3 regions of the Aggregatibacter aphrophilus ATCC 33389 genome follow, and region 3 is predicted to be linked to each of the others. Evidence: riboswitches for the same ligand, from Rfam matches in the RefSeq annotation. Region 3 holds a riboswitch; each other region holds the start of a gene.

Region 1 (8,235 bases), 810 kb from region 3:
TGATAGCGAAATTCACGAATTACATGAGAAAGCATTTTTGCGGTGGTGATAACCATGGTGACTCCTCATACGCTATAGCGTATAGAAATTATTTTATACGCTATGGAGTATAAAATTTGTTTTATATCTTGTAAAGCATAATTTATGCTTTATATTCTGTGTGATATAAACTGTAAACGATTAAAATTTCCACCGCACTTTTCTCCCAACTATTTTTCTCCTTTTACTGTTTCAACCCAACGCTCAATTAAGCGTTTGCTTTCCGCGTCGGCGCCAAAGCGGATGAAGTCAATATCCAATAATTTTAGTTTGCTTGGATCGCTGGCTTTTGGGGACGCTTTCGCATGGATGTTGGCAGGGATTTGGTAAGAGTCGGACTCACGCCATGGGATTTCTTGCGCTTCGGTGTCGAGAACGAAGTCCACGAAGTGTTTGGCATTTTCTAGATTACGTGCGCCTTTGATAATGCTTACCGACCCTAACGTGTAGCCCACGCCTTCACAAGGCAAAATGCCTTTTACTGGTGCGCCTTTGTCTTTTTCACGCACATAGCCGTGCATAAAGGCAATATCAACGCCCACTTCACCGGTAGCTAAATTGCCGGTAGCTAAGCCGCTTTTCGAATATTGTGCCACGTTCGCATTGAGTTTTTTCAAGTAATCAAACGCTTTTTCTTCGCCCCAAAGCTGCACTAATGTCGTCAGAAAAGAATAGCCCGTGCCGGATACGCGGGGATCGGCATACTGAATTTGATTTTTGAATTCCGGTTTGAGCAAATCGGCAAAGCATTTTGGTTCCGGAATATTGAGCTGTTTTAATTTTTCCGTATTCACGCCAATGGCGACTTCCATTAAATAAATGATCGACGTGTAATCACCTCGTTCATCCATTAATTTCTTAAATTGCGGCATGATATTTTTTTGTAACGGAGAACGATAGGTCGCGAGCAAACCTTGGTCGGCGGCTTGTAAGTGCGGTTCAAATGTGCCGCCAAACCATACATCGGCTTGTGGATTTTCTTTTTCTGCTTTGATTTTACCGAGCACGGTGCCGGTGCTGTTTCGTACAAATTGAGCATCCACGTTGTATTTTTCGGCAAAGCGTTTCGTGACTTTTTCACAGGTCACATTTTGTACGCTGCAATAAATGGTCAGTTTGCCTTCCGCTTGGGCGTTGTGTGTATAAAACAGCATTGGAAGTAAGCAAAGTGCGGTCGTTTTTAAGGATGTTTTTAGGGGAGAATAATTTTTAGAAAGCTTGGTCATTGAGTTAATCCTTGGTGAGATTGAAAAACAAAACCAGCTAACAACTAAACGGGAAAATTGGCTGAAATAAGCCATGGAAGCAGAGTGAAGTGCATTAGTTTCCTACGTCAGTGCTAACTGTATCAGGTTCACGGGTATTTCTCAGCTCTGTTATTTAAGCTAACGGAGCACCCCGACTAACGCGCATTACTATAGGCGTTTGTTATTGATTTGTAAATAAAAGTGAAAAATATTTCTTTTTTGGACCGCACTTTAGTGTCGGTTTCCAAAAGGCGGTTTGGCAAACCAGACCAAAATAAATAACACCAAAAACAGCACGGCGGATAACCAAAAAATCTCGTTGGCGCCGATGATAAAACCTTGCGATGTAATGTTACGAGCAAGCAGAGAAGAGGTTTGTTCTTCGCCCATGCCAAAACGCTCCATCATTTGGTAATACTGTTGTGCGTTCGGGTTATACGGGGTAATGGCTTCAGTCAGCTGTGAGTGGTGAACGGCTTCACGGTTATACCACAAGAATGTAGTAAGGGAAGTGCCGATAGAACCGGCGAGGGTTCGCAAAAAGTTAAACAAACTGGAAGCTGAGGCCATTTTGTGCGCCGGTAAATCAGACAGCGTAATGGTGGTGAGCGGCATGAAGAAACAGGCAACAGCTAACCCTTGTACCATTTGCGGCAGTGCCACATCGGCAAAGCTCATGCCCGGTTCAAAGGTAACGGCGCGCCAATAAAAGGTAATGGCATAGACTACAAAGCTGATGGTCACCAAAATACGCATATCGATTTTATGTCCAAACTTACCGATAAGAGGGGATAACAAAATCGGGAACAGTCCTACGGGCGCTGATGCTAAGCCGGCCCAAGTGGCGGTGTAGCCAAAAACCTGTTGCAACAACAAGGGAATTAATACGACGGAGCCGAGGTAAATTAAAAATGCCAAGCTGGTGGATAAACAGCCTACAGTGAAATTGCGTTGCTTGAATAGGGAAATATCTACTACCGGGTTGTCGTCCGTGAGTTCCCAAATGACAAGTGCGCTTAAGGTAACGGCAGAAATGACGGCAAGAATAATGATTTCAGTGGAGTTGAACCAATCCTGCTCACGTCCTTGATCCAGCATTAATTGCAGGCAGCCCACACCTAATACCAACAAGATTAACCCCATCGTATCTATAGGCTGGTGCTGAATTTTACTTTCTCTCGGCATTAAAATTTTCCAGCTGGCACCGATAATGACAAGCCCAATCGGTACGTTAATAAAGAAGATCCACCCCCAATGTAAATTATCACTGATCCAACCGCCGAGAATGGGACCGAAAATCGGTGCAACTACTACGGTCATTGACCAAAATGCCAATGCCATACCCCGTTTTTCGGGAGGATAGTTATTGAGTAGCAAACTCTGAGACAGCGGAATAATCGGGCCTGCCGCTAATCCTTGGAAAATACGGCACAGAATCAACATTTCCAAGCTATGGGAAATGCCGCATAACCAAGAGGCTAAAACAAAAAGTGCGGTGGAAATGAGGAATAATTTTACTTCCCCAAAACGTTTGGCAAGCCAGCCGGTAATCGGAATAGAAATCGCATTGGCGACGCCGAAAGAGGTAATCACCCAAGTGCCTTGGCTGAACGATGCGCCGAGATCGCCCGAAATCGTGGGGATCGCCACGTTTGCAATGGTGGAATCCAATACTTGCATGAACGTGGCAAGAGACAGCGCTAACGTAATGATGCCAAGGGCAGCACCTTCAATAGGTTTTTGCATGATGGGCAAGCCTTAGTTTGTGTTATCGCGAATAATTTTTTCGATGAGATTTTCCACCGCACTTTGATCATAATTCAACGTATTGGTGGAATAGAGCGGCGCAGTACGTTTTTGTTGCGATAACATTTCACCACGGGTATCTGAAATATTCACTTCAACCAAGGTAGATAAGCCCATACGCAACGGGTAGTTAGCGATTTGTTGTGCATCTAAGCTGATACGTACAGGCACACGTTGCACCACTTTGATCCAGTTACCGGTGGCATTTTGGGCAGGGAGCAAAGAAAATGCGCTGCCGGTTCCCATTTCGATACCTTCTACTTTGCCATCAAATTTCACATCATGACCGTATAAATCAAAGGATAATTTCACCGGCTGTCCGATTCGCATATCTTTTAATTGTGTTTCTTTGAAATTGGCATCAACCCACATTTGTTCGTTGGAAATAATTGCCATCAGCGCGCTACCCACGGCAACTTTTTGTCCCACTTGTGTGCTTCGGCGTGCTACATAGCCATCGACCGGGCTGGTGATTTTGGTACGTTGCAAATTGAGCCACGCCTGTTTGACCGAACTGATGGCTTTTTGAATTTCCGGCTGCTCTTTTAGCGGCACATTCATTAATAAGGATTTATTGGCAGCAAGCTGGTTCTTAACCGCTTTTAAGTTGGCTTCCGCTGTCATTACTGCTTCTCTGGCGTGTTGTAGCGATTCTTTATCAATCGCTCCGCTTTTCCCTAACTGTTCACGGCGCGCTAAATCGCCTTGTGCTTTGGTCAACGCCGTTTGGTTGGCTTGAACAGTTGCTTCCAGTTGTTTCACGGTGTAGCCGAGTTGCGAAATTTGGCGTACTGCACTTGCCAAGGTATTTTGTGCTTGGTTGAAACTCAGTTGATAATCCGTGTCATCCAATTCAAGTAACACATCTCCCGCATGCACAAAATCCATGTTTTCTGCATTAATTTGTCGCACGTTTCCGGCAATTTGCGAAGAAATCATCACTTGGTTACCACTCACATAAGCGTCTTCGGTGGTTTGATAATTTTTAATAAAAAAGAACCAATATAATCCGGTGAGAACGGTGATAAGGATGAGGATAAAAAAGAAAATACTTAACGCTTTTTTACGTGTATTTTTGGGGTTGGAAACCGTTGGTTTACTTACTTCTGTCATTTATGTTCCTTTTTGATAGGTTTCGGAAATTGTTTTTTATTATTCAATTTTTATTATCTATCAATTCTATTCGGTGTAACAATTAGCGCTATTATGTGCTTTTTTCTATACTTACGCCAACAAAAACGAACGATTTGGGGTTTATATCGTTCATCTTTTTATAAATTAACAAAGTATAGGAGAACACATTATGTCAAAAACAATGATTGGTTTAGATACCGCAAAATCTGAAGTCTTAGCTGCAAAATTAAATGAATTATTAGCTACTTACCAAGTGTTTTATACCAATGTACGTGGTTATCACTGGAATATTAAAGACGTGAACTTCTTTGAATTACACGCAAAATTTGAAGAAATTTATACTGATCTTGTGGAAAAAGTGGATGAAGTTGCAGAGCGTATTTTGACCTTGGGCTACACACCAAACAATGCGTTCAGCCAATATTTAAGCCATTCCCGTATTAAAGAAGAAATTGCAGTGAGCAGTGCGGCGGCCTGTTTAAGAGGTACTTTAGAAGGTTTCAAAGTCTTGTTGACACAACAACGTGAAATTCTTGCTTTTGCTGCGGATGCAGATGACGAAGGCACCGCTTCACAAATGAGTGATTACATCAAAGAACAAGAAAAATTGATCTGGATGTTCCAAGCTGCTTGCCAAAGCTGCCGCGGTTAATTAATCCTAATCCAAAAGAAAAATCCTGCTTTAACGTATGTTAGGGCAGGATTTTTTGTAAGCAGAGAAAACTCTGAATTAATTCTTCTATATTTATTTTAAGATATATAATGTATCAATGAGTTACATTAACTTAAATGACGAATAAATATCCGCTACGCATAAGTCTTCATCTAAATAATCTTGTGTAGCATTCGCTCTCTGTGTGAAAACATCGCAAAAATCGACCGAACTTTGAGATAGAAAAGGGCGTCATGAGCGCCCTTTGTGTATTGAATTTTATTCCTGTGGTGTCACCACTTCAATTTCTACGTTGCTGTGTAAGCCTCGCGGTAACTGCGTCCCTTTGCGACCCCGTTCGGCACGGAATTTCTGTAAATCTTCCGGCTTCAAGGTCACTTTACGTTTACCGGAATGGAAGACCAGGCTGGAATTTTCCTCAATCAACAATAACCGCACCAGTAATTCGGAACGCGCTTTGGCATTAGCGGATGGAATGGTGACGATTTTGTTGCCTTTGCCTTTAGAGAGTTCCGGTAAATCTTGCACCGGGAAAATCAGCATTCTGCCGGCGGAGGTAAGTGCCACCAAAAGTGCGGTCGGATTTTTCAGTGTTAATGGCGGTAACACTTTGGCATTTTCCAGTAAGGAAATGAGCGCCTTACCGGCTTTGTTACGAGCGACTAAATCGGCGAATTTACAAATAAAGCCATAGCCGGCGTCGGATGCCATGAGCAACGGTTGATCTTCATTTTCAATAAGCAGCTGATCAATGGTTGCGCCTGCCGGCAGGGTAAGTTTTCCGGTGAGCGGCTCACCTTGTGAGCGGGCAGACGGCAGACTTAGCGGATCCAGTGCGTAACTGCGCCCCGTGCTGTCGATAAACACCGCCGGTTGATTGCTTTTACCGTAGGCATGCGCCAAATATTTGTCGCCGGCTTTGTAGCTTAAGCCTTGCGGATCAATGTCATGCCCTTTCGCGCAACGCACCCAACCCATTTCTGATAAAATCACCGTCACCGGTTCTGTCGGCAGCATTTTATTTTCTGCAATGGCTTTGGCTTCCGCTCGTTCAACTAACGGCGAACGGCGTGGGCTGGCGTACGTTTTGGCATCTTGTTGAATTTCTTTTTTCAACAGCGTATTTAAACGGCGTTCGGAGCCTAAAATCTCTTCCAAAGATGACCGCTCTTTTTCTAACTCCGCTTGTTCCGCTTGCAACTGATGTTCTTCTAGTTTCGCCAAATGACGCAAACGCAAGTTCAAAATGGCTTCCGCTTGTGCATCGCTTAAGTTGAAACGTGCCATTAATTCGGCTTTTGGCTCATCTTCGTGACGGATGATTTCGATGACTTCATCAATATTCAAAAAGGCAATCATCAAACCTTGCAAGATATGCAGGCGGGCAAGCACTTTGTCTAACCGATATTGCAAGCGCCGGGTCACGGTGGTGCGACGGAAAGTCAGCCACTCGGTGAGGATTTCCAACAAATTTTTCACTGCCGGTTTGTAATCCAAACCAATCATGTTCATGTTTACACGGTAGCTTTTTTCCAAATCGGTGGTGGCAAATAAATGCGCCATCATGGCATCGGTATCTACGCGATTCGAACGCGGCACGATCACAATGCGCACCGGATTTTCATGATCTGCTTCATCACGAATATCTTCTACCATCGGCAGTTTTTTCGCGGTCATTTGCTCGGCAATTTGTGCAATCACTTTGGATGGCGAGGCTTGGTGCGGCAGGGCGCTGATAATGATTTCCCCGTCTTCCTTTTTCCATGCTGCGCGCATTTTGATAGAGCCGCGACCTTGTTGATATATTTTGCGAATTTCTTCTTTCGGCGAAATGATTTCCGCCTCTGTCGGGAAATCTGGGCCTTGTACTACGGTTAATAAGTCATCCAAGGTAGTTTTCGGATTATCCAGCAACATCACTGCAGCATCGGCGATTTCATTTATATTATGCGGAGGAATATCCGTTGCCATCCCCACCGCGATCCCTGTTGTGCCGTTGAGTAAAATATGTGGTAAACGTGCCGGTAAATATTGCGGTTCTTCTAAGGTGCCATCAAAGTTCGGTTGATAATCTACGGTACCTTGACCGAGTTCAGCCAATAGAACTTCTGAAAGTTTAGATAAACGGGATTCCGTATAACGCATTGCTGCGAAAGATTTAGGATCGTCCACCGCGCCCCAGTTGCCTTGGCCGTCAACCAATGGGTAACGGTAAGAGAAGGGTTGCGCCATTAACACCATGGCTTCATAGCAAGCGCTATCACCGTGCGGGTGGAATTTACCCAACACATCCCCCACAGTACGGGCAGATTTTTTATATTTTGCCGCCGCATTCAGCCCAAGCTCGGACATGGCATAAATAATGCGTCGCTGTACCGGCTTCAAACCATCACCGATAAACGGCAAGGCGCGATCCATGATGACGTACATGGAATAGTTGAGATACGCCCTTTCGGTGAAGTGGCGTAGTGGCATTTGTTCGATGCCTTCGTAGTTGATGGAGTCAGTCATGATTTATTTTTGCGTTTTATTTATGTCGATAATGTTCATTTAATTTATTGGTTTTCGCCAAATTCTCCCTCTTCTGTTAAGAGGAACTGGGGAGATTTAAAGTGCGGTTGATTTTTGAAATGTTTTGAAGTGTTTGAAAATTTCACCGCACTTTTCTTCTTACACAGCCAAATCCACTTGATCCCCGTTCGCTTGCAACCAGTTTTTACGGTCTTCAGCGCGTTTTTTGGCCAGTAGCATATCCATAGTTTCCATTGTTTCTTGGCTTTCTTCGCCTTGTGCTTCAAAGGTGAGTTGCACTAAACGACGGGTGTTCGGATCCATCGTGGTTTCGCGTAATTGCATTGGGTTCATTTCACCCAACCCTTTAAAACGCTGTACGTTCGGCTTGCCTTTTTTCCCTTTCAGACGATCCAAAATAGCCTCTTTTTCGCTTTCATCGAGGGCATAGAAGACTTCTTTGCCTAAGTCGATTCGATAGAGCGGTGGCATCGCTACATACACATGGCCTTGTTCCACCAGTTTCGGGAAATGGCGTAGGAAGAGGGCGCAAAGTAGGGTGGCAATATGTAAACCATCCGAATCCGCATCGGCGAGAATACAGACTTTCCCGTAGCGCAATTGAGATAAATCATCGTTGTCGGGGTCAATACCGAGTGCCACGGCAATGTCATGCACTTCTTGTGAAGCTAACACTTGCTCCGGTGAGACTTCCCAGGTGTTCAAGATTTTACCGCGCAACGGCAGAATCGCTTGGTATTCACGCTCCCGTGCTTGCTTGGCAGAACCGCCGGCGGAATCCCCTTCCACGAGGAATAATTCGGT
Region 2 (8,235 bases), 240 kb from region 3:
CGCCGGAATGGCAAGCATGAGCACCGTAGAAAATAACGGCGCAGAACCGCCCGGAATGTACAAACCGACACGATTAATCGGGCGCGTCACCACCTGACAACGCACGCCGGGCTGGGTTTCGATATCCACCGCCTGTGGTTTCTGTGCTTCGTGAAAGGCAGTGATATTGCGCTTGGCATTCTGAATCGCCTTCTTCAACGACTCAGGAATACGCGCCGTCGCCTCCGCAATTTGTTGTGGAGTGACAATCAAACTGTCGAGTTTGGTTTTATCGAATTTCTCCGTGAGTTCAAACAACGCCTTATCGCCGTCCTGTTGCACAAATTTAACGATATTTTCCACCGCACTTTTAATCTCATTTGAAGCGGAAATCGCCGGGCGGGTAAGGGTTTGTTGCTTTTCAACAGTGTTGAGGTTATTCCAGACGAAGGTTTGCATAGTTTATTCCTTTTCTAATTTCTTTCTTAATTCATCTTCATAGGTTTGCCTAAACTTTTCCAAATCCATAAAAAGATAACTTAATACTCTTATAAAAGGGTTTGGGAAAGTTAAACTTTCTGTCGCTTCAAAACGGGTTTGTTCTTCGTCGATTGGCGTTAATGTAGCGTGCCATTCTCCCGTAAAAAATTGACTCGACATATCAAAAGCATAGTATTCAACAGGGCGTTTCTCTCTCGTTTTAAAAAGAATGGTTATACCATTGGTTGTTTCTTGCCAAACTTCATTTTCGCCATCTTGGGATAAAATTTCTAAATTATCTAAAGAGGTTCTGTATTGCCAATTTTGATTATCCGTAATTACGTTATAAACTTTCTCCGCATTAGCAGAATACATCGTTTCCTTGGTTAATTTACGTGTTTCCGGTAAAAAATAACCAATAACATAAATCATTATGCCAATACCTATTATGAACAATAAACCATATGAAATAATTTTCATATCTCGCCCTTCATCGTTAGTGGAGTAGTGTATCCCTTTATAACGGCTACTTATTTTACTTGCTCTTTTGCCCAATTTACCGCTGTTTCAATCGCTTTGCGCGCTTGTGGGCTGTTGCGCCAGCAAGTTGAGCCGGTGATTTCTGCGCCACGTTGTAGAATGAAATCCGGATCCGTTTTCGCTAATATAGCAACGTTATCCAATCCCATTTCAGTTAAACGTTTTAACACCGTCGGTCCGATGCCTTTTTGTGCAAGTAGAGATTGTTTTTCAATGTCATTGAACGGCATATATTTCTCCTTTTAAATAGACGCTAAATACGCCTTGCGTTGTGCTGTGAATTTCCACCAATCCTGCGGTTCGCCGCCGTTGATAAAATCCACTATCGATAAAAACACATCGATTACGCAAGGATCATGTTTTTGCCCGGTAATGCGGCATAAGTCATCATACATTTGATATGCGTTACGCCCTAGCAAATCATGCGGCATTCGCATCCCAAGACGGATTAAATCCGCCTCGGTCGCTTTACCGATGTTGGGTAAATCAGTCAGCTTGGTTAAGTGACTGCGCTTCACTTTTTTCGGGTTCATTTACGTTTCCTTTTCAAAACGGATAAATTTCGCGAAAGTTTTATAAAACGCTCAAAAAATGACCGCACTTTTAGCTGCTTTCCTAGATACCCTTTACTTCATCATTTTCTCAATCGGTAACACCAAAATTGAACTGGCACCGACTTCTTTCAATTGTTCCATGGTTTCCCAGAACAGATTTTCTTGGCTGACCACGTGCATGGCTACTTTGGAATCGTCATGTGCCAGCGGCAGAATCGTTGGATTTTCCACACCGGGTAAAAGTGCGGTGATTTCTTCGAGTTTATTTTTCGGCGCGTGTAGCATGATGTATTTAGATTCGGCAGCTTGTTGCACGCCTTGAAGGCGGGTGAGCAGTCTATCTACCAAGATTTGTTTATCGCTGCTTAAAGGTTCAGCGCGTTGAATTAAACAGGCTTTGGAGCGGTAAATCACTTCCACTTCTTTCAAACCATTCGCTTCCAAGGTTGCGCCTGAGGAGACTAAATCGCAAATGGCATCGGCAAGTCCTGCGCTAGGGGCAACTTCCACAGAGCCGTTCAGCAACGTGCTTTTGAACGGCACGCCTTGTGCTTTCATGTAACGTTTGAGTAAATTCGGGTAGGAGGTGGCAATGCGGGCATTGGCGAAATCCTGTACGCCGTTGTATTGCTGATCGCGATCAATTGCTAAAGATAAACGGCAACCGCCGAAATCCAACTGACGCAGCTTTTTATAAGCGACGGTTTCTCCGGCAGCTAAACGCCCCAACTCTTCTTCCTCCAGCACGTTTTCGCCGATAATGCCGAGATCCGCCACGCCGTCGAAGATCAAGCCTGGAATGTCGTCATCACGCACGCGCAAGATTTCAATAGGCATATTTTCCGAATAGGCGATAAGGCGTTGCTCGTTCCAATTAATTTTCACGCCGCATTGACTCAGCAATTCTGCACAGTCTTTGCTTAAGCGCCCTTTCTTTTGCATGGCGATGCGTAAACGTTTTTTGTCAGTCATGTTGTCGCCCTCATTTTGTTAAAACCTAAAAACGCAAAACCCCTCGAAAGTTGCCTTCCGAGGGGTTGTTTAAACGGTGATTGATTATGTCTGCATTTCACTCGTACTCGGAAGTTATCTTCCGAACACGCCGAATGCCCGAAAGATTATTCAGGTAAACGGTGATGATGGTGTAATGCGTTAGTTAAGTACATAATGAATCCTTTTTAATCAAAAGATGGGTAGAATATAGCCAAGAAAATTTTGCGATGCAAGGGCTTTTTTGTAGAAATTTTCTTCGGCATCAAAATTTATCCCTTATTTCTTCGCGCTTTTACCTACCAACATGGTTAAGAACATCACCCCTAACGCCGGAATTAACCATGCCAAGCCATTATCATATAACGGGAAGTTGCTAAGGAATTGTTTCATGCCGTCAGACAATAATCCCACGTTATTTAAGCTATCGCACAAGCTAAAACACACGGTGACCGCAATCGTGGCGTTATAGGTTAATTTCACACGTGGCAATTTAGCACGAACGAATTGCAACACCACCAACATAATCGCCACCGGATAGATCAATAACAATGCCGGAATGGTCACTTGCAATAATTTGGTTAAGCCATTTTCGGAAATAATGGTGGTCATGATGGTAAATAGCACCACCCAAAAGGCATAAGGCAAGCGGTGGGAAAATTTAGCGAAGTAGTATGCACAAGCACTGGTCACGCCGACTAAAGTGGTTAAACTGGCCAAGAAGATGATGCCGGACATGATCCAAGAACCTTCTTTACCAAATAACACGTTTACATAACGAGAGAAAATTTGACCACCGTTACTTGCGCCTTGCGCTACTTGGTCGCTAGTTGCCCCAAGATAGAAGAGGGAGAAGTAAAGTGCGGCTAATAAAACCACTGAAATGCAACCGGCAGAAACGGTGTAATGCATGATTTTTTGCGGTTCAGTGACGTTTTTCGCACTTAACGCTCGGGCAACAATACCACCGAAAGCAATCGCCGCCAAAACGTCCATCGTTTGATAACCGCTGATTAAGCCGGTGGTCAACGCAGAACTATCTGCATAGCTTTTCGTTGGCGCGGCAATTTCTGACAAAGGGGAAATAAATACTGTGACGGTTACTACGACCAATAACACCAACAACGCTGGGGTCATAAATTTACCAACGCTGGAAATAATGGTATTTGGTTTAAGCATAAATAGCATGGCGATAATGTTAAAGACCACAGCAAAAATCAGGTGAGTTGCTGGTGTATCTGCTACAAGATCTAACGGCACTAATGCCATTTCGTATGCCACGTTGGTGATTCGTGGCATAGCGAAAGTGGAACCAATCACCAAATACAACATAACCAAAAAAGTCACTTCTGCCCATTTTGGTAAATAGCGGGTAAGTTCTTCGCCACGTCCTAAAATTGACACCACAACCAAGGTGATAAATGGCATTAATACGCCTGTTAAAATAAATCCTAAGGCGGCGGTTGCCCAATGCTGCCCTGCCGTGTAGCCTTCCATTGGCGGAAAAATGATATTCCCTGCGCCTAAAAATAGGGCGAAAATCATCATACCTAAAACAATAATATCTTTGCGTGAAAACATAATAAATTTCTCTTGTGATAAAAAGCCGGGGCATTCTACTATAAAAACCCTTCAATTCGTAATGAAACAGTACAAAATGCACAAAAACGTTGCTTTATTCGACCGCACTTTAGCTGCAATTCACCTGAGCGGTGATTGAGTTAATTCCGCCTTTGTTGTAAACTACGCTCCCGTCTTGATAGATTTATCTTTATCCTAAATTTTCCATCCATCACAATAGCAACAATGTAGGTTTCTTATGGCTACCAATTATATTTTCGTCACAGGCGGTGTGGTTTCTTCGCTTGGTAAAGGCATTGCAGCAGCATCACTTGCCGCAATCCTAGAAGCGCGCGGTTTGAATGTCACAATCATGAAACTCGACCCTTACATCAACGTCGATCCGGGCACCATGAGCCCGACCCAGCATGGTGAAGTTTTCGTAACCCAAGACGGCGCAGAAACTGACTTGGACTTAGGTCACTACGAACGTTTCATTCGTACCAAAATGACCAAACGCAACAATTTCACTACAGGCAAAATCTATTCTGAAGTACTACGCAAAGAGCGTCGCGGCGACTACTTGGGCGCCACTATTCAAGTGATCCCCCACATTACTAACGAAATTAAAGCGCGCGTGATTGATGGTGCTGCGGGACATGATATCGCCATCGTGGAAGTGGGCGGCACCGTGGGCGATATCGAATCACTACCGTTCTTGGAAGCTTTGCGTCAGCTTGCCGTGCAAGTGGGACGTGAACGTACCATTTTCATGCATTTAACGCTCGTTCCATACATTCCGACCGCAGGCGAAGTCAAAACTAAACCGACGCAACATTCCGTAAAAGAATTACTCTCCATCGGGATTCAGCCGGATGTGCTCATTTGCCGTTCCGATCGTATGGTGCCACCGAACGAACGCGCCAAAATCGCTTTATTCTGTAATGTACCGGAACGCGCGGTCATTTCTCTGAAAGACGTGTCTTCCATTTACCAAATCCCGGCGCTATTGAAATCTCAAGGCTTGGATGATTTTATTTGTGATCGTTTCCACTTAACCTGCCCGGAAGCGGATTTATCCGAATGGGAACAAGTGTTATACCAACAAGCCAACCCAACAGGCGAAGTCACCATCGGCATGGTGGGCAAATACACCGAATTGCCGGATGCGTATAAATCCGTGAACGAAGCCTTAAAACACGCAGGCTTCAAAAATCGTTTAACCGTGAATATTAAATACATCGACTCACAAGATGTAGAAACCAAAGGCGTAGAGATCTTAAAAGGCTTAGACGGTATTTTAGTGCCGGGCGGCTTTGGCTATCGTGGCGTAGAAGGCAAAATCCTCACCGCCAAATATGCGCGTGAAAACAATATTCCGTATTTAGGCATTTGCTTAGGTATGCAAGTGGCGTTAATCGAATTTGCCCGTCATGTCGCCGGCATGAGCCACGCAAACTCTTCCGAATTCGACCGCACTTGTGAACAACCGGTGGTAGGTTTAATTACTGAATGGCAAGACGCCGACGGCAACACTGAAGTTCGCAGTGACAAATCCGACTTGGGCGGCACCATGCGTCTTGGCGCACAAAAATGCCATTTAGCAGAAGGTAGCCTGGCACGCCAATTGTACGGCGCCGAAACTATCGAAGAGCGTCACCGTCACCGTTATGAAGTAAACAACGTATTGCTTCCGCAAATCGAAAAAGCAGGTCTGAAAGTGACCGGTTTATCCGCCGATAAAAAATTGGTGGAAATCATCGAAGTACCAAACCATCCTTGGTTTATCGCTTGCCAATTCCATCCGGAATTTACGTCTACGCCACGTGACGGCCACCCATTATTTGACGGCTTTGTGAAAGTGGCAAAAGACAATCAGAAAAAATCCGACTAACAAATTTCTGAAAAATTGAAATGAAAGTGCGGTCAAAAAAACACTTGGATTTTTGACCGCGCTTTTTGTTTTCTCACTGTGACCTGTCTCACAAAAAACCAGTTTTCTCCTTGTCCTTTCTTCCCCCGTTGATTATAGTAAAGTCCGCTTGTCGGAGTGCCGGAAGGCTGAGATCGCAACATTGCGGGATCCGTGAACCTGTTGGGGTAATCCCTGCGTAGGAAACAAGTTTTCCTTTTCTTATTGCGCTGTGAGCAAGCAATTTTTCATTCATTTTACATTCCATTAATTTCATTCATTGGAACTTGCTATGCCAACATCAGTGTCTAACTTAGCCGAAATTGTTCCACCCAATGCCCCTTTTGCGCCCACCGAATTTAAGTTGGGGTTGTATGTTATTGTGGACAGTTACGAATGGATTGAACGGCTCATTCATGCCAGCGTAAAAACCTTGCAAATTCGCATTAAAGATCGCTCGCCGGAACAAGCAGAAGAGGAAATCGCCCGTTGCATTGCCTTAGCCAAACAACATCAAGTGCGGTTATTTGTGGATGATTTTTGGCAGTTGGCAATTAAATATCAGGCTTACGGCGTACATTTGGGACAGGAGGATTTGCTCACGGCGGATTTAAATGCAATTCAACAAGCCGGACTGCGCCTTGGCGTTTCAACGCACAATAGAGAAGAAATTGAGTTGGTGTTGCCCTTGCGTCCCTCTTATATCGCGCTTGGGCATATTTTCCCCACGCAATCTAAAATCATGCCTTCCGCGCCACAGGGCATTGCCAATTTAGCCGCGCAAGTAAAAGATTTAGGCGATATACCGACTGTAGCCATTGGCGGCATTACAGCCTCGCATTTTGCCGATGTTCTCGCGACGGGCGTAAGCAGTATTGCGGTGATTAGTGCGGTCACTCAAGCCGAGGATTGGCAAAGTGCGGTCAAAAATTTACTTAACTATTTCGATGCTTCCTAAAGGCATCGATTTTATCGGGAACCATTTAAATCCATTAAAAAATCTCACCGCACTTCACCCGGTAAAATAGTGAGAAAAATCAAAGGATATGCAATTTTACAAGACAAAATCGCAAAATAGCTTTATCATATCGAGCATTTACAGTCTAACCCGTTTTGATTAACTTAATGAGGAAAATAAAATGGCAAAAATCGTTAAAGTCATTGGTCGCGAAATTATCGACTCACGCGGTAACCCAACTGTGGAAGCCGAAGTTCATTTAGAAGGCGGTTTCGTTGGCCTTGCAGCCGCGCCATCAGGTGCTTCTACCGGTTCCCGTGAAGCCTTAGAATTACGCGACGGCGACAAATCCCGTTTCTTAGGTAAAGGCGTATTAAAAGCTGTTGCAGCGGTAAATGGTCCGATTGCTGAAGCAATTCTTGGCAAAGATGCTTCTAACCAAGCTGAAATCGACCAAATCATGATCGATTTAGACGGCACCGACAACAAATCTAATTTCGGTGCAAACGCGATTCTTGCCGTTTCTCTTGCTAACGCCAAAGCAGCAGCGGCATCTAAAGGTCTTCCGCTTTACGCTTACATCGCAGAATTAAATGGCACCCCAGGCGTTTACTCTATGCCATTACCAATGATGAACATCATCAACGGTGGTGAACACGCAGACAACAACGTTGATATCCAAGAATTCATGATCCAACCGGTTGGTGCGAAAACATTACGTGAAGCACTTCGTATCGGTGCTGAAGTATTCCACAACCTTGCGAAAGTATTAAAATATAAAGGCATGAGCACTGCTGTAGGTGACGAAGGTGGTTTCGCACCAAACTTAGCTTCTAACGCTGACGCTTTAGCCTGTATCAAAGAAGCTGTTGAAAAAGCAGGTTATGTATTAGGTAAAGACGTGACTTTAGCAATGGACTGCGCATCTTCTGAGTTCTACAACAAAGAAACCGGTAAATACGAAATGAAAGGCGAAGGCCGTTCATTCACTTCTCAAGAGTTCACTCACTATTTAGAAGAATTAACTAAACAATACCCAATCGTATCTATCGAAGACGGTCAAGACGAATCTGACTGGGAAGGTTTTGCATACCAAACTAAAGTGTTAGGCGACCGCGTTCAATTAGTGGGCGACGACTTATTCGTAACTAACACTAAAATCTTAAAAGAAGGTATCGAAAAAGGTATCGCAAACTCCATCTTAATCAAATTCAACCAAATCGGTTCTTTAACTGAAACTTTAGCTGCCATCAAAATGGCGA
Region 3 (8,235 bases):
CGATAATCACGACAAACATCATGCGGATTATGTGAAGCGAGCCAATGAATATCTGGAATCGCAATCACCAACCAATCTGGTGAATATTTATTGTTACGAGAAAGAATTGAAGCGTTTATTTGAGGAATAAAAAAGTACGGTCGATTTAAAAAACGTTTTTAAAACCGACCGCACTTTTTATATGCAGAATTAGCTCATGCGATAATTTGGCGCTTCTTTGGTGATGGTGACATCATGTACATGGCTTTCTTTAACGCCGGCACCGCTGATACTTACGAATTGGGCTTTGGTGCGTAATTCGTCGATAGTGGCACAGCCGGTTAAGCCCATACAGGAACGTAAACCGCCCATTTGTTGATGGATGATTTCTTTGAGCAAGCCTTTATAAGGAATGCGCCCTTCAATGCCTTCCGGTACTAATTTATCCGCGGCGTTATCTGATTGGAAATAACGATCGCTGGATCCTTTTGCCATAGCACCAAGTGAACCCATACCACGATAAGATTTGAAGGCTCGGCCTTGATATAACTCGATTTCGCCCGGCGCTTCTTCTGTTCCTGCGAACATTGAGCCTACCATTACGCAACTTGCGCCGGCCGCAATGGCTTTGGCGATGTCGCCGGAATAACGAATACCGCCATCGGCAATCACCGGAATACCGCGATCTTTTAAAGCTTCCGCCGCATCGGAAATCGCAGTAATTTGTGGCACACCCACGCCGGTGACGATACGGGTGGTGCAAATGGAACCCGGGCCAATCCCCACTTTCACAGCACTAGCGCCAGCGTCAGCTAGGGCAATGGCGCCTTCAGCAGTGGCAACGTTGCCTGCGATAATCGGTAGATTCGGGTATTTCGCGCGGGTTTCGCGTACACGTTGTAACACGCCTTCAGAATGGCCGTGAGAGGAGTCGATAAGCAACACATCCACACCAGCCTTCACTAAGGCATCAATGCGTTCTTCATTACCGGCACCCGCGCCAACTGCTGCGCCAACGCGTAAACGGCCAAATTCATCCTTACAAGCGTTCGGTTTTTGTTCGGCTTTTTGATAGTCTTTTAAGGTGATCATGCCTTTCAATTTGAAATTATCGTCCACAACTAACACTTTCTCTACGCGGTGTTCGTGCATTAATTGGAAAATTTCTTCCCGTTGGGCATCTTCTTTTACAGTTACTAAGCGATCTTTCGGGGTCATTAAATCAGCTACGGTTTTAGTCGTATCGGATACAAAACGCGTGTCACGGCCAGTGATAATACCTACTAAATTTTTGTCGGCATCTACCACAGGGTAACCTGCAAAACCATTTTTCTGTGCAATGGCTTTAAGTTCGCTGATAGTTAAATTCGGCGGTACGGTGATTGGATCGGAAACCACACCGCTTTCAAATTTTTTCACTTTGCGGACGCGATTTACTTGGCGTTCAATCGTCATATTTTTATGAATGAAACCAATGCCGCCTTCTTGCGCGAGAGAAATGGCTAATTTCGCTTCGGTTACGGTGTCCATTGCTGCAGATAACATAGGAATGCTTAAGCGAATGGTAGAGGTTAATTGGGTTGAAAGGTTCGCTGTGTTAGGTAACACGGTAGAGTGAGCGGGAACGAGAAGAACGTCGTCAAACGTGAGTGCTTCTTTTAGGATGCGTAATGCCATTGCAATATCTCTCTTATGATTAATGATGAAAAAATATTGCGGGCGGATTATACAGATTTGCCCTGCTTTTGGAAAGAAAAAATTGTAAAAAGACGGGATTTTTAGCGTATGATAACCGCCGATAAAATACATTAGCCAACCCAAGTTATAGGAATACACATGGCAAAATTAATCGAACTTCTTATCGGTGGCGTAGAAAATTCATTGGAAAATTTGACCGCACTTTTAGGCTGTAACAAAGCGGAATTGTTAAACGAGGTCGCGCAATTGGAACAGCAAGGGTTATGTTTTGAGCTGGAAGGCGATCATCTTTATTTGGTTCCTGAGTTACCGCTACTTAATGAACAGCGCTTAGCTCAAGCCTTGCAGCCTTATCATGTCACGTTAAAGCCAGTGATTTCCTCAACCAATCAGTATTTATTGGATAATATTGAAACGCTGCAAAAAGGTGATCTTTGCTTGGCGGAATACCAAAGTGCAGGGCGTGGACGTCGCGGAAGGCAATGGATTTCCCCTTTTGCCGGGCAGATTATTTTGAGCTTTTATTGGCAGTTAGATCCAAGTAAACCTTTAGATGGCTTGAGTTCGGTGACTGGGCTCGCTATCGTGCAGTCGTTGGTGGAATTGGATATGTACGGCTTTCAAGTGAAATGGCCGAATGATATTTTGGTCAATGATCGAAAACTGGCGGGCATTTTGGTGGAAATTATCAATCGTCCAAACGGCAAATTAAATTTGGTCATAGGCATTGGCATGAATGTTTCACTTGGGCAGGAAAAGCATATCGACCAGCCGTGGGCGGAATTAAGTGAGTTTTTTCCCGATATCGATCGTGAACAGATCATTATCCAAATGGTGAAAACCATTTATCGTTATTTGTCTCATTTTGAGCAGCACGGTATTGACGCGGAAATACAACAACAATGGTTGGAACATGATGCGTATTTCGGTACGGAAGTGAATGTGATTACTGAAAAGAGCATGATTTCCGGCATTGACCAAGGTATCAATAGCAGTGGCCATTTGTGTTTAATGACGCAAGATGGCGTTCGGTACTTTAATGCCGGCGAGGTGTCATTGCGTAAAAAGTAAAACTTTTTAGCAAAAGCTCAGTCTAACGTGCTGAGTATAAACAAGAACATTACTCATATCATTTAAGCAACTAATGAGGTTTTAAAATGAAAAAGATTGTTCAAATTCTCGGTATTGTTACCTTAGCTGTCGCGTTAACCGGTTGCCACAATTTAAGCAGAACGCAGAAAAATACTGCGATTGGTGCTGCGGTTGGTGGTGTGGCCGGTAATGTAATCGGTGGCTCAACCGGCGCAACCCTAGGTGGTGCGGCATTAGGCGGCTTAATCGGTAGCCAAGTCGGTAAGTAATCAGACTTATCTACACCAATCAATAAAAAGTGCGGTCAGAAATAAATGTGTTTCTGACCGCACTTTTTTTAACTCATTCTCTTCAATTACATTTTTCCATGAAAATTCCGTTGTCCTCTTGTCACGCATAGCCAAAATCGATAGACTGAAAGCCGTTATTAGTCGGGGTGCTTCGTGCTGAGATAATACCCGTGAACCTGATACAGTTAATACTGACGTAGGAAACTAATCGGAGAATCAAATTTCCTTTCTTTTCTCTCATCTTCATTCGTCATTATTGCCAATTCACTCTTTTCCTTAAATAAAGGAACAATTATGCAATATGGTTTATGTGTTTCCTCTTCGTTAAATCGCGGAGGATATTATGAGTAACATCGTTCAAGCTTTAACCATTGCCGGCTCGGACAGCGGTGGTGGCGCCGGCATTCAAGCTGATCTAAAAACTTTTCAAATGCGTGGCGTGTTCGGCACATCGGTGATTACGGCAATTACTGCGCAAAACACGTTGGGCGTGTTTGATATTCACCCCATTCCCCTGCAAACCATTCAAAGCCAGCTGAAAGCTATCGCCGATGATTTCACGATTAGCGCCTTTAAAATCGGTATGTTAGGCACGGCAGAAATAATCGAGTGTGTCGCTGAGGCATTAACGCAATATGATTTTAGACCGTTGGTGTTGGATCCTGTGATGATTGCCAAAGGCGGTGCGCCGTTGCTGCAACAAAGTGCGGTGGATTCTTTGGTTAAATTTTTATTGCCGCAGGCGGAGGTGATTACTCCGAATTTACCGGAAGCGATGGCATTAACCGGCATAGACATTGTGGATGAGCAAAGCGCCCAACGAGCCGCGCAAATGTTGCAGGCGCAGGGCGTAAAAACGGTGGTAATTAAAGGTGGACATAGCGGCAATTCGCAAAGCGCGGAGTGTTGCGATTGGATTTTTACCCCTAACGAACATTTTGTTTTGCAATCGCCACGCTATCCGACGCCACACACTCACGGCACAGGTTGCACGTTTTCCGCCTGCCTCACTGCAGAATTAGCCAAAGGGGCGGATATTCGATCCGCCGTGCAAACCGCCAAGGCGTATATCGGTGCCGTCATTAGCCACCCGTTAAATATTGGCCACGGACATGGGCCGATCAATCATTGGACATATCAAGAATAAGGTTTAATTTAACGTCAATTTAATCTCACTAAGGACTTGTTATGAAAAAAACAATTTTATTTTTCACCGCACTTTCATTTTCCACTGCCGTTTTAGCCGGCCAACAGGCGCAAAACGTGAATATTTATACCTACGATTCCTTCACTTCCGACTGGGGCGCCGGGCCGAAAATAAAACAGGGATTTGAGCAAAAATACCCGCTGTGCAAAGTGAATTATATGCCTTTTGAAAGTGGCGGTACGCTGTTTAATCGAGTGCGTTTGGAAGGGCATAAAACCAAGGCAGACATTGTGTTAGGTTTGGATAATTTTGTGTTGGAAGAGGCCAAAAAAAGCAAACTGTTTGATATCAATCACGTGGATTTAAGCAAACTCAGTTTGCCGACCCAATGGCAAGACAACACCTTCCTGCCTTATGATTTTGGTACTTATGCGTTTGTGTATGACAAAGATAAAGTCAAGAATCCGCCGAAAAGTTTAAAAGAATTGGTCGAACGTGAAGATTTGCGTGTCATCTATCAAGACCCACGCACCAGCAGTGTCGGTCGTGGTTTGTTGGTGTGGATGAATACCGTTTACCCGGCAGAACAAGTGGCGCAGGCGTGGCAACAATTGGCCAAACACACGGTGACGGTAGGTAAAGGCTGGTCTGACACTTATGGTGCCTTTTTGAAAGGTGAGGCGGATGTGGTGTTAAGCTACAGCACATCGCCGTTATATCACCAATTATTTGAAAATAAAGAAAATTACGCAGCCACACAGTTTGTCGAAGGCAATGTGATGCAAGTAGAATTGGCGGCACGGGTGGTGGAGCATAAGAACCAATGTGCCGATCAATTTATGGCGTATTTGATCACACCTGAAGCACAAAAACACATTGTCAGCGCCAATGTGATGTTCCCGGTGATTCAAGAAGCGGTGGAACCGCACTTTGATGCCTTAAAAGCGCAAAAACTACAAGAAACCTTTTTGGACACTTCGGCGGCAACATCGGACGCGTTAAAAAGATGGATCAGCCAATGGCAAACCACCTTAACAAAGTAATCCATTAATGTTTGCGTTGTTTTCCAACTCACAATTCCGCCCACGTCATTATCTGGGCGGAATGTTTGTTATTTTATTTATCACGCTGTTTTATACGGGTGCGTTGCGTGCTGTGTTGGCGGAAGGCAGCTATGACTGGCGACTGATTTTTCATGATGCTTATTTGCACCATGTTATTGCCTTTAGTTTAGGGCAGGCCTTGCTTTCGGCATTGTTGTCTTTGTTTTTCGGTATGCTGTTGGCGCGTGCGTTTTATTATATGGATTTTATCGGCAAAAATTTTTTGCTGAAAATCATGTCGCTCACCTTTGTATTGCCGGTGTTGGTCGCCATTTTCGGGTTAATCGGCGTGTATGGCGCGTCGGGTTGGATTGCGCAAATCTTGCATTTTTTTGACCGCACTTGGGCGGGGAGCATTTACGGCTTGTCGGGCATTTTAATTGCTCATGTCTTTTTTAACATTCCGCTTGCGACCAAACTCTTTCTGCAAAGTTTGGAAGCGATTCCTTACCAACAACACCAACTGGCGGCACAACTAAATATACGTGGATGGCGCTTTGTGCGTTTAGTGGAATGGTATTATTTACGCCAACAAATTCTGCCTTCGTTCAGCCTGATTTTCATGTTATGTTTCACCAGTTTCACTGTCGTGTTAACACTCGGTGGCGGGCCGCAATATACCACGCTGGAAACTGCCATTTATCAGGCGATTTTGTTTGAGTTTGATTTGCCGAAGGCGGCGTTGTTTGCGTTGTTACAATTTATTTTTTGTCTGTTACTGTTTAGTGTGAGCAGTTGGTTTAGCCGTACAACGCAAACCAGTTTGAGCAGTGGCTATCGTTGGTTTACCCGGCCGCAAAGTGCGGTGAAAATTTTCCACATTTTTTTGCTTGCCCTATTTGTGTTATTTATGTTGTCGCCGTTATTGAATATTATTATCGGCGCGCTAACATCGGAAAAATGGCTCGCTGCATGGCAAAACCCGCAACTTTGGAAGGCTTTAGCCTATTCCTTAACTATCGCGCCGGCTTCCGCCTTGTTGGCATTGCTTATGGCGGTGGCGTTATTGTTGTTATCCCGTCGTTTGCAATGGTTGTATTATGTGAAAACCGCGCACTTTATTATTAATGCAGGCATGGTGATTTTGGCGATTCCCATTTTAGTTCTCGCTATGGGGTTGTTTTTATTGTTGCGTGAAATTGACTTTAACAACGCTTATTTATTTGCCATTGTGGTGGTTTGTAACGCGTTAAGTGCGATGCCCTTTGTGTTACGAATTTTAAGTGTGCCGTTTAACAATAATATGCAATATTACGAACGCCTGTGTAATTCCCTTGGCATTGTAGGCTGGCAGCGATTTCGTTTAATTGAATGGCACGATCTGCGCACGCCGATAAAATACGCACTTGCCTTGGCATTCGCGCTATCGTTAGGGGATTTCACCGCCATTGCGTTATTCGGTAATCAAGATTTTACCTCGTTGCCACATTTGTTGTATCAACAATTAGGTAGCTATCGCAACGCAGAAGCGGCAGTTACCGCAGGCATTTTGCTGTTATTGTGCGGCATAATATTTGCCTTGCTTGAGCAACAAAAAGACGAACAACAAAAGGAACAGTATGATTCGTTTAGATAAGGTATTTTTAGCCGATAACATCATGCCCATGACGTTTGATTTGCACGTGGCGGCAGGGGAGCGTATTGCCATTATCGGGCCAAGTGGTGCAGGCAAAAGTACCTTGCTTAATTTGATTGCCGGCTTTGTTTTGCCGACCCGTGGCGAAGTTTGGCTCAACGGTGAAAATCATACGCAAAGCGCGCCTTATGGACGCCCTGTGTCTATTTTGTTTCAAGAGAACAATGTGTTTCCGCACTTAACCGTTTGGAAAAATTTGGCGTTAGGCTTAAAAATATCGTTAAAATTGACCGCACTTGAGCAACAACAGCTTGAACAAGTAGCCGCCGCTGTGGGTTTAACGGATTTTTTGAACCGTCAACCAAACAGCCTTTCCGGCGGACAAAAACAGCGTGTCGCCTTGGCCCGTTGTTTGTTGCGCGATAAGCCGATTTTATTGTTGGACGAGCCGTTCTCCGCGCTCGATCCGGCTTTGCGGAGCGAAATGTTGGATTTAATCGACCAACTTTGCCAACGCAAAAATCTGACCTTATTGCTTGTCACCCATCAACCTTCCGAGTTGAAAGGCAATGTTGATCGGATGATTCGTGTGGAAAATGGTCGGATAACCCAAGAATAAAAATACGCATAAAATGTACCGCACTTTTAAAAAGTGTTTTCTACTTAAAGGAAAACTATGTTAAGCAGTACTCTACAAATTTACTCTATCACTCCCCACCCAAGCGTGGAATATTGGTCTGTGTGCAAAGTGGAAGCGTTGTTTGAAACGCCGTTTTTGGATTTGGTCTATCGTGCGGCGCAAGTTCATCGCAAAAACTTTAACCCACGCGCCATTCAGCTTTCTACCTTAATGTCGATTAAAACCGGCGGTTGCCCGGAGGATTGTGGTTATTGTCCGCAATCGGCGCGTTATCAAACAGGCGTGCAAAATCAACAATTATTAGATGTAGAAGAAATCGTTGCGAAAGCCAAAATCGCCAAAGCCCGTGGCGCAGGGCGTTTTTGCATGGGTGCCGCGTGGCGCGGCCCGAAACCAAAAGATATCGCCAAAGTGACGGAAATCATCAAGGCGGTGAAATCCCTCGGTATGGAAACTTGCGGTACCTTCGGCTTATTGCAAGACGGCATGGCGGAAGAATTAAAAGACGCAGGCTTGGATTATTATAACCACAACCTAGACACCGCGCCGGAGCATTACAGTGAAGTGATTGGCACGCGCCGTTTTGACGACCGTATCAGTACCTTAGGCAAAGTGCGTAAAGCCGGTTTGAAAGTCTGTTGCGGTGGGATTGTGGGCATGAACGAAACCCGCAAAGAACGCGCAGGACTCATTGCCAGCCTGGCGAATTT

The links. A riboswitch is a leader RNA that binds a small molecule or an ion and turns the genes downstream of it on or off. The one in region 3 is predicted to bind thiamine pyrophosphate.
Region 1: linked by a shared signal. The riboswitch ahead of EL144_RS09805 (ABC transporter substrate-binding protein) and the one ahead of thiD (bifunctional hydroxymethylpyrimidine kinase/phosphomethylpyrimidine kinase) in region 3 are both predicted to bind thiamine pyrophosphate.
Region 2: linked by a shared signal. The riboswitch ahead of thiE (thiamine phosphate synthase) and the one ahead of thiD (bifunctional hydroxymethylpyrimidine kinase/phosphomethylpyrimidine kinase) in region 3 are both predicted to bind thiamine pyrophosphate.

Annotation. Positions count from the first base shown of each region.
Region 1 covers NZ_LR134327.1:2,038,982-2,047,216, reverse strand. The annotation lists gene EL144_RS09810 (helix-turn-helix domain-containing protein) at 1-56, opposite strand, end outside; gene EL144_RS09805 (ABC transporter substrate-binding protein) at 210-1,265, opposite strand; TPP riboswitch at 1,348-1,450, opposite strand; gene EL144_RS09800 (DHA2 family efflux MFS transporter permease subunit) at 1,518-3,035, opposite strand; gene EL144_RS09795 (EmrA/EmrK family multidrug efflux transporter periplasmic adaptor subunit) at 3,045-4,205, opposite strand; gene EL144_RS09790 (Dps family protein) at 4,396-4,878, shown strand; gene parC (DNA topoisomerase IV subunit A) at 5,158-7,410, opposite strand; gene parE (DNA topoisomerase IV subunit B) at 7,570-8,235, opposite strand, start outside.
Region 2 covers NZ_LR134327.1:277,983-286,217, forward strand. The annotation lists gene hisD (histidinol dehydrogenase) at 1-438, opposite strand, end outside; gene EL144_RS01455 (SRPBCC family protein) at 442-939, opposite strand; gene EL144_RS01460 (recombinase RecA) at 990-1,229, opposite strand; gene EL144_RS01465 (helix-hairpin-helix domain-containing protein) at 1,242-1,532, opposite strand; gene hisG (ATP phosphoribosyltransferase) at 1,626-2,525, opposite strand; His leader region at 2,557-2,696, opposite strand; gene brnQ (branched-chain amino acid transport system II carrier protein) at 2,823-4,166, opposite strand; gene pyrG (glutamine hydrolyzing CTP synthase) at 4,363-5,997, shown strand; TPP riboswitch at 6,140-6,238, shown strand; gene thiE (thiamine phosphate synthase) at 6,308-6,973, shown strand; gene eno (phosphopyruvate hydratase) at 7,155-8,235, shown strand, end outside.
Region 3 covers NZ_LR134327.1:513,089-521,323, reverse strand. The annotation lists gene EL144_RS02725 (DUF2827 family protein) at 1-130, shown strand, start outside; gene guaB (IMP dehydrogenase) at 190-1,656, opposite strand; gene birA (bifunctional biotin--[acetyl-CoA-carboxylase] ligase/biotin operon repressor BirA) at 1,816-2,748, shown strand; gene EL144_RS02710 (glycine zipper 2TM domain-containing protein) at 2,835-3,038, shown strand; TPP riboswitch at 3,192-3,279, shown strand; gene thiD (bifunctional hydroxymethylpyrimidine kinase/phosphomethylpyrimidine kinase) at 3,403-4,206, shown strand; gene thiB (thiamine ABC transporter substrate binding subunit) at 4,248-5,249, shown strand; gene thiP (thiamine/thiamine pyrophosphate ABC transporter permease ThiP) at 5,257-6,885, shown strand; gene thiQ (thiamine ABC transporter ATP-binding protein) at 6,869-7,504, shown strand; gene bioB (biotin synthase BioB) at 7,562-8,235, shown strand, end outside.